Regions from separate parts of the Mesorhizobium sp. 131-2-1 genome, predicted to be linked through region 4. Evidence: predicted binding sites of a transcription regulator. Region 4 holds the regulator's gene; each other region holds the start of a gene.

Region 1 (2,202 bases), 3.3 Mb from region 4:
GTGGAAGAAGCTCTTCCGCAGCGCCACATTGCGCAGCGTCGGCGTTTTGAACAGGCCGCAATATTCGGACCGACCCTTGAAGTCGGTGCGTAGCGGACCGCACATGCCAAGGTCGACATAGGCCGGATCGGCATTGGCCGGGATCGCCGGGTTGCGCGGCACGCCGACGGCGATCAGGCCGTAATCGGTGAATTGGGGCGGCTCGCCATTGTTGGAGGGCTCGCCCAAGTGACAGCTTGCGCAATTGCCCTTGGTCTCGTCCTCGAACAGGGCGCGGCCGCGCAGCTCTTGGGTCGTAAGCGTCGCCTTGCCGGCGAGGAAGGCGTCGTAGCGGCTGGAATAGGGGTAGAAGTCGGCGCTGCTCTGCTCGAAGGTGCCGAGCGCCTCGACCGCGGCGTCGAAGGCAGCATCCGGCCGTTCGAACACGTCGTCGCCGAACGCCGCTTTGAACTCCTGCGCATACGCGGCCTTGCTCAGGGCGGCGGCCACAGCGCTCTCATCCTTGTTGGCCATTTCGAAAGGCGAGAGCAGGGGGATCTTCGCCTGCTCCTGGCCGCGATCGGCGCGGCCGTCCCAGGTCAGCCCGCCGGTCGGGCCGTTGTCGACGCTCTCGTCGCCCTCATCCTCGGAATCATAAAAGTGCTCGCTGAAGGCGGGCGCCGCCTGCAGGTAGCGCAGCGACGGGACGGCGCGCAGGCCCGGGCGGTCGAGGTTGGGTCCGCCTATTTCGACGGGCGCGGCCGAGACCGGACCGAAGGCGTGGTTGGGATCATGGCAGGAGGAGCAGGCCTGCCTGCCCGAGGCCGACAGCGACGGATCGAGGAACATTTTGCGGCCGAGCGCAGTCAGCGCCTGCGCCCGCGCATAGGCCCCCGCGCGCGACAGCGGACCGGGATGGGTGCTGCCCGCCGTGTTCGCGGGCGCGGCGAAGCCGGAAATCGACGCCGTGGCGATCGCGATAGCCAGGCTTTTCCATCGTCTCGTCATGGGGCGCGGTCCGGTTTTCCCACCCGGCAACTAGGTGCCCAGTGCAACGGATTGATGACCGGTCTCGGTGCTCACGCAACCGTGTTCGCGGTGGCGAAAAATGTCACAAAAGTGACAGGGCATCGCAGTAGCTGCTTCCACGCCTGTTTGTTCGTCGATTGCCGCCCTCCAGCCATTCCCCAAGCCACGAGGCACCATCCCATGACTAGGTCTTTCTCCTCGCTCTGCCTGGCCTCCACGGCCCTGGTATCGCTCGCCGCCGCCGCGCAGGCGGCCCCCGCCGGCTACGACAAGATCGACACCGTCGTCGTCATCTATGCCGAGAACCGCAGCTTCGATAATCTCTATGGCGGCTTCCCTGGCGCCAATGGCCTCGCCAATGTCTCGGCCGACCAGGCGCGCCAGCTTGACCGCGATGGCAAGCCGCTCACCGAACTGCCGCCGGCCTGGGGCGGCCTGACCGGCAAGGGCGTGACGCCGGCGGTGACGGAGGCCGAGACCGCGCATCTCGCCAATGCCAGCTTCGCCATCGACGATCCCAAGGGCTTCAATGAGAACACCGGCGTCATCACCCGCGACCTCTGGCACCGCTTCTACCAGGAGCAGATGCAGATCGACGCCGGCCGGAACGACAAGTTCGTTGCCTGGGCCGATTCCGGCTCCCTCGTCATGGGTCACTATGACGGCTCGGCGCTGCCGATGTGGGCGGTGGGCAAAAAATACGTGCTCGCCGACAATTTCTTCCAGGGCGCCTTCGGCGGCTCCTTCCTCAACCACATCATGCTCGCCTGCGCCTGCGTGCCGGTCTATCCGCATGCCGATACCAGCCCGGTGAAGGGCCAGATCGCGGTCGTCGAGCCCGACGGCGTGACGCTGAAGGCGGCCGACAATTCACCACCCTCCGCGCTCGGCGGCGCGCCGAAATTCGTCAATGACGGCGCCATCACGCCGGACTTCTATGCCGTCAACACCATGCAGCCGCCTTACCAGCCGAGCGCCAACAAGCCGGCCGAGGGCGGCGACAAGGCGCTCGCCGATCCGGCGGCGCCCACCACGCTGCCGCCGCAGCACGAGATCACCATCGGCGACCTGCTGTCGCTGAAGGGCATCTCCTGGGCCTGGTATTCCGGCGCCTGGCAGGCGGCGCTCGACGGCAAGAACGCCACGCCGGTGCCGAACTTCCAATTCCACCACCAGCCGTTCAACTATTTCGCG
Region 2 (2,202 bases), 280 kb from region 4:
GACCGAACGTGCCGGCATGGATCGGGCCGGAGACGAATTCCCAGAACGGATTGAAATCCTGGAACTGCGCCTTGTCGGGATTGTAGTAGTGCGCGGCCGTGTAGTGGACGTCGGCGGTCAGCCACACCGTGTTGCTGATGCCGGCGTTCTTGATGTAGCGCAGCACGTCGGCGATCTCGAGCTCGCGCCCCTTTGGCAGGCCGTTGTCGCCATTGCTGACCGCCTCCGCGCCCACTTTCTTGGTGCCGTCGTTCCAGACGACGAGGCCGAGCGGCATGTCGGCCGCGATGATCTTCCAGGTCGCCCTGGAATTCGCGAGTTCCCGCTTCAGCCATCTGGTCTGCTGCTCGCCCAGCATGCGTGATTCCGGCGTCATCGTGTCCTGCATGTCCGGACCGTTCGGGCCGCGATAGGAGCGCATGTCGAGGAAGAACACGTCGAGCAGCGGTCCGTAGGCGATCTTGCGATAGACACGGCCGGGCTCGGCCGGTTCGTAGCGGATCGTCGTCATCTCGTGGAAGGCGCGCGCCGCGCGGGCCGCCAGCACATGAATGGACTTTTCCGAGTAGCGGTCGTCCGTGCTGAGATCCTTCGAATCCGACCAGTTGTTGACGACCTCGTGGTCGTCCCACTGGTAGAAGGTCGGGCAGATGGCGGAGAGGCCCAGAACGTTCTTGTCCATCATGTTGTATTTCCACTGCGCCCGGTATTCGTCGAGCGTCTGCGCCACCTTGCGCTTCTCGTCGATCAGCACGGCGTTCTTCCACTTGCCGCCGCCCGGCAGGTCGACCTCGTCCTTCATCACGCCGTCGGCATAGATCGTGTCGCCGGAGTGCAGGAAGAAGTCGGGCGTATGCTTGCCGATGGTGGCGTAGGTCTTCATCCCGGTCTCGTCGATGCCCCAGCCCTGGCCGGCGGTGTCGCCCGACCAGGCGAAGCGGATGTCGCGCTTGGAGGCCGGCGCGGTGCGGAAGCGGCCGACGATCGGCTCGGAGACGGCGTTGATGTCGGCGAGATCGGCAGCCGTCATGCGGTAGAAGATGTCCTGGTCGGCGGCGAGATCGGTGAGCAGCCGCTTCACCGTGTAGTCGCTGGCCGGCGATGTATCGAGCGGCGCGAGCCGGGTCGCGTTGGTGAAGCTTTCCGTCGAGGAGACTTCGAACATCACGCGCGCCGGACGGTCCGTGCGCGTCCACACCATGCCGCTTGCGGAATCGACATCGCCCGACTGGACGCCATGGGTGAAGGCCGGGCGCTGGCTGGCGCGCGAATAGTAGGGCAATGCGAGGCCCGAGGCGCCGACCAGGCCGAGTGCGCTCGCTGAGGTGACGAAGGCGCGGCGGGTCATCGAGATCTTGTTCATGGCTGTCTCCGGATGGCGTTGAACGGGACCACCAAGCTCTCGCCTCAATGTTTCAGGCGCATCTCGGAACCATGAAGTTTTGATAACAATGAACAGGGGAACTGCTGATCTCCCCCCTCGTGGGGGAGATGGCCGGCAGGCCAGAGGGGGGCGTGAAGGATCGCCGGCTTTCCGGAATTTGCCAGCCAAGCCAATACCTGGCCGTTTTTATTCGACTGAATTTCAACTGGATAGGCAGGCGGGACAGCGCCCCCCTCTGCCCTGCTGGGCATCTCCCCCACAAGGGGGGAGATTGGCAGTTCAAGCCGCCTGCGGCTCCGGCTCGAACGCCGGCCTGCTCGTATTGATCAAGAGCGAGATACAGGCCGCCGCAATCGCCGTCATGCCGGCGATCATGAAGGCAAGCTCGTAGTTGCCTTGCAGCTCGCGCATGGTGCCGCCGAAGGCCGCGGCGGCAGCCGCACCCACCTGGTGACCGGCGACAATCCAGCCGAACACGATCGGCCCGCTACGGTCGCCGAAGGCTTCGTTGGCGAGCCTCAGCGTCGGCGGCACGGTGGCGATCCAGTCAAGCCCGTAGAGCACGGCGAAGATGATCAGGCTGACCGCCGAGAAGCCGGAATAGGGCAGGTAGATCAGCGCCAGGCCGCGAATGCCGTAGTAGACGCCGAGCAGCTTGCGCGGATCGAAACGGTCGGTAAGCCAGCCAGACAGCGTCGTGCCGATCAGGTCGAATATGCCCATCAGCGACAGCAGGCCGGCGGCCTGGACCTCGCCGATGCCCATGTCGCTACAGAAGGAGATCAGATGCGTGCCGACCAGCCCGTTGGTGGTGAAGC
Region 3 (2,202 bases), 300 kb from region 4:
CACCTGGCTCGGCCACGGCTCGACCATCCTGCCCGGCGTCACGGTGGGCGACGGCGCCGCGGTCGGCGCCGGTGCTGTGGTGTCGAAGGATGTAGCGCCCTACACGATTGTCGGCGGCGTGCCGGCGAAACCGCTCCGCGAGCGTTTCGACCGCCGTACCGCCGAGCGCTACCAGGCACTCGCCTGGTGGGACTGGGACCATGCGAGACTGCGCGCCGCGCTCGATGATTTCCGCGAGCTCTCGGCTGAGGCGTTTCTGGAGAAACACGGCTGACCTCACCGATGTTCACGTGTGCGTCATTGCCAAAGCCGGACGCCGGAGTTTCATATCGCTGACACATGACTCGGACAGGTCGCAGTCTTCCCCAAGGAGACCGCCATGCTCGACAAACCAAGATCCTCGCTCACCGCCTTCTTCGAAGGCACCAATCCGACGCCTCCGGTGCATCTCGGCACCCGCTACGACACATCGGGCAATTTCCTCCTCGAACCCGGCAACACCGTCGTCAGCCACCTCGTCAACGGCTCGCCTTCCGAAGCGGCGGTCATCGAGGTGCGCGAGCGCATGCGCGCCATGCCCGACGCCGGCCGGTTGGCTTTCACGCCAATCTCCAGCCTGCACATGACGTTGTTCCAGGGCATCATCGAGTATCGCCGCCGGCTGCCTTACTGGCCATCCGATGTAGCGCTCGACATGAGCATCGACGACATGACCCGGCTCTATCTCGAGCGCCTGCAGAACTTCGAGGGCAGCGGCACGTTCAGGATAAAAGCCATCGGCGTTACACCCAACGGCCTCACCGTCGCCGGCGCCTCGGAGGAAGACAGGGCCATCATGCGCGCCTGGCGTGACGCGCTGTCGGTGCCGTTCGGCTACCGCCACCCCGACCACGACGCCTACGTCTTCCATATCACTTTCGCCTACCAGACCCGCCGCCTCGCCGACGAGCGCGCCTCCGCCTGGCAGGCGCTGTTCGACGATTGCCTAGCCTTCCTCGAGCGCGAGGCACCGGTCATCGAACTCCGGCCGCCGGCCTTCTGCGCATTCCGCGACATGAAGCATTTCGAGGAGCTTCTGGTCCTCGGTTGATGACTGCTGCAGCGCAGCTGTGGGCGGTAACAAAACTGACATCAATCCGACACGGCAGGTTCATGGCGTTGCGCTAGCCAAGGTTAACAGACCTTCAAAGCGCGACTGGACTGGAGCCTTGCCCATGTCAGCAACATCCGCCACGCTCGAAATCCGCGGTGTCACCCGACGATTCGGCAAGAACACCGCCGTCAGCGCCGTCGACCTTTCGATCCCGCAGGGCCAGATGGTCGGCATCATCGGCCGTTCCGGCGCCGGCAAATCGACGCTCCTGCGCATGATCAACCGTCTCATCGACCCCAGCCAGGGGTCGATTTTTTTTGACGGCGCCGAGGTGTCCAGCCTGCAGGGTTCGCCGCTCCGGCGCTGGCAGCGCGACTGCGCCATGATCTTCCAGCAGTTCAACCTGGTGCCGCGCCTCGACGTGCTGACCAACGTGCTGCTCGGCCGCCTCAACCACCGCTCGACGCTGTCCAACCTGTTCGGCATGTTCTCGCGCACCGAGTGCGCCGAGGCTGTTGCGGCTCTGGAACGCCTCGACATCGCCCGCACCGCGCTGCAGCCGGCCGGCACGCTGTCCGGCGGCCAGCAGCAGCGCGTGGCGATCGCGCGCGCCATGATGCAGCAGCCGAAGGTGCTGCTCGCCGACGAGCCGATCGCCTCGCTCGACCCGCTCAACGCCAAGGTTGTGATGGACTCCCTGCAGGACATCAACCTGCGCGAAGGCATCACCGTCGTCACCAATCTGCACACGCTGGACACGGCGCGGGCCTATTGCAACCGCATCATCGGCATGGCCGCCGGCAAGGTCGTGTTCGATGGCGCGCCCGAGGATCTCGACCGTGACGCCGTGCGCCTGGTCTATGGCGCGGACGCGAACGGCGCCGAAATCTCCGAGGCCATCACGTCGACCAGCGTCAACCTCAAGCCGAAGATCACCGCATCCGCCGGACCGCTCGAGCCCGCATTCCCCGGCTACTGAGCCGCACCTGGATCGACTGCCCGCGTCAAGGGCACCCTTCAAAACCAAGAACGCTGCCGGCGCGGGGCCGGACCATACAGGAGAGACATCAATGTTCAGGAAGATGGTTTTCAGCGCCGTTTCGGTGCTC
Region 4 (2,202 bases):
GATCAGCAAGCTGATCGCCGACATGGGCGATCTCGCCCGCTCGATGGTCGCCGGCTCGACGCGCGCGCTGCTCAATTCCGACAACGCGCTGGCGCAGCGCGTGGTGTCCGACGACGCCATCATGGATGCGCGCCAGCGCGAGCTCGACGACCGCGCCATCACGCTGATCGCCAAGCGCCAGCCGATGGCCAACGATCTGCGCGCCGTGGTCGGTTCGATCCGCATGGCGGGCGACCTCGAGCGCATCGGCGATCTCGCCAAGAACATCGCCAAGCGCGTCGGCACCGTCGGCCTCAGCGTCACGCCGCGCGATCTCTCGCATTCCATCGACGGCATGGCGCAGCTGGTGCTGGTCCAGGTGCAAGGGGTCATCGAGGAATACGCCGCCGCGGATGCGGCTGCGCTCGCCAAGCTCCGCAACGACGACGAACGCATCGACGTCAAATACACCTCGGTGTTCCGCGAGCTGCTGACCTACATGATGGAAGATCCGCGCAACATCACCGCTTGCACGCATCTGTTGTTCTGCGCCAAGAATCTGGAGCGCATCGGCGACCATGTCACCAACATCGCCGAGAACGCCTACTACGTGCTGACCGGCCAGCAACTGCCCGCCAATCGTCCGAAGCTGGACGAGACGGCGATGTCGGCGCCGGCGGCCTGAGAAGAAGGGTGACCTGCAGATGATCGCGCCACGCATCATGGTGGTGGAGGACGAGGAGCCGCTGGGGGTGCTGCTCCGCTACAATCTGGAATCGGAAGGCTACCAGGTCGAGGTGGTGACGCGCGGCGACGAGGCCGAGATCCGGCTGCAGGAGAACGTGCCCGACCTTCTGGTGCTCGACTGGATGGTGCCGGCGGTTTCCGGCATCGAGCTCTGCCGCCGCCTCAGGATGCGGCCGGAGACCGAGCGACTGCCGATCATCATGCTGACGGCGCGCGGCGAGGAAAGCGACCGGGTGCGCGGCCTCTCGACCGGGGCCGACGACTATCTGGTCAAGCCGTTTTCGACGCCGGAGTTCATGGCGCGGGTGAAGGCGCTGCTGCGTCGCGCCAAGCCGGAAGTCCTGTCCAGCATGCTCAAGGTCGGCGACATCGTGCTCGATCGCGAGTCGCACCGCGTCTACCGCAAGAAGAGCGAGATCAGGCTCGGGCCGACCGAATTCCGACTGCTCGAATTCATGATGCGCCATCCCGGCCGGGTGTTCTCGCGCAGCCAGCTACTCGACAATGTCTGGGGCGAGACGATCTACATCGACGAGCGCACCGTGGACGTGCATGTCGGGCGGCTGCGCAAGGCGGTCAACAATGGCCGCATGCCCGACGTTATCCGCACCATACGCGGTGCGGGCTACGCGATCAGGGAAGATTGACGCTCAGGCCACGTTCTTCCCGGTGGCGCTGCCCTTCGCTTGGACGCCCGGCGCGAAAATCTCCTGGTCGACGAAGCCGAGCGCCCGCATGGCGCAGCCTTCGCGGATCAGCGGCAGTTCGTTCGGCTCGGTGTCGAAGGAGATCGATTTCGAATGCTGGCCGCCGGCGGTCTGAGCGATCGCCTCGCGCAGCGCCGGCTCGATCAGGTCGAAAGCGGCGGCGCTGACACCGACCATGGCGACGGGCGCGGGATCGATCAGCGCGAACAGGCTGCCGAGGCCGAAGCCGAGCGCCTCGCCGGCCTTGCGATAGGCCTCGCGCTCCGGGCCGTCGCTGGCGCGAGCCCTGGCGGCGAGCGAGCGCATGTCGGCGTCGCTGACATCGACCGGCGCGGCATCCTCGCCCATCTCCTTGGCATTGCGCCAGATGGCGTAGTTGCCGGCATAGGCCTCGACGCAGCCGCGCCGCCCGCAGCGACACAGCGCGCCGCCCGGCCGGTGGATCATGTGGCCGAATTCACCGCCCGAGGAATGGGTGCCAGTGAACAGTTCTCCCTTCAGCACCAGCCCCATGCCGATGCCATGCGAGAGCAGGATGGCGATGAAGTCGTCGCGGTAGCGCTCGGGATCGCGCCACTGCAGCGCCACCGCCATCATGTTGCAGTCGTTCTCCATGGTGGCCGGAACGCCGAACTCGGCTTCCAGTATGTCGGCGAAGGCAATGTCGGTCTGCGGCGTGATCGGCGACCACAGCATGGCGCGGGCATGGGTGTCGGTGATGCCCTGTATGCCCATGGCAATGCGGGCGACGCCGCGGACATCGAGGTCG

Evidence for each region. Region 4 encodes PhoB, which activates phosphate uptake and scavenging genes when phosphate is short. Its sites were predicted from a motif close to TGTCATNNANCTGTCAT; they were not measured.
Region 1: a site for PhoB is predicted at 1,031-1,047, ahead of JG743_RS22830 (acid phosphatase). Genes of this name have one in related genera too.
Region 2: a site for PhoB is predicted at 1,435-1,451, ahead of JG743_RS05405 (alkaline phosphatase D family protein). Genes of this name have one in related genera too.
Region 3: a site for PhoB is predicted at 1,127-1,143, ahead of phnC (phosphonate ABC transporter ATP-binding protein). Genes of this name have one in related genera too.

Annotation. Positions count from the first base shown of each region.
Region 1 is NZ_AP023247.1:4,671,081-4,673,282, reverse strand. Features, by position in the region: gene JG743_RS22835 (cytochrome-c peroxidase) at 1-987, opposite strand, end outside; gene JG743_RS22830 (acid phosphatase) at 1,189-2,202, shown strand, end outside.
Region 2 is NZ_AP023247.1:1,102,162-1,104,363, reverse strand. Features, by position in the region: gene JG743_RS05405 (alkaline phosphatase D family protein) at 1-1,363, opposite strand, end outside; gene JG743_RS05400 (MFS transporter) at 1,664-2,202, opposite strand, start outside.
Region 3 is NZ_AP023247.1:1,687,722-1,689,923, reverse strand. Features, by position in the region: gene JG743_RS08295 (DapH/DapD/GlmU-related protein) at 1-274, shown strand, start outside; gene JG743_RS08290 (DUF1868 domain-containing protein) at 380-1,090, shown strand; gene phnC (phosphonate ABC transporter ATP-binding protein) at 1,215-2,072, shown strand; gene phnD (phosphonate ABC transporter substrate-binding protein) at 2,164-2,202, shown strand, end outside.
Region 4 is NZ_AP023247.1:1,384,715-1,386,916, forward strand. Features, by position in the region: gene phoU (phosphate signaling complex protein PhoU) at 1-664, shown strand, start outside; gene phoB (phosphate regulon transcriptional regulator PhoB) at 684-1,373, shown strand; gene JG743_RS06795 (ROK family protein) at 1,377-2,202, opposite strand, start outside.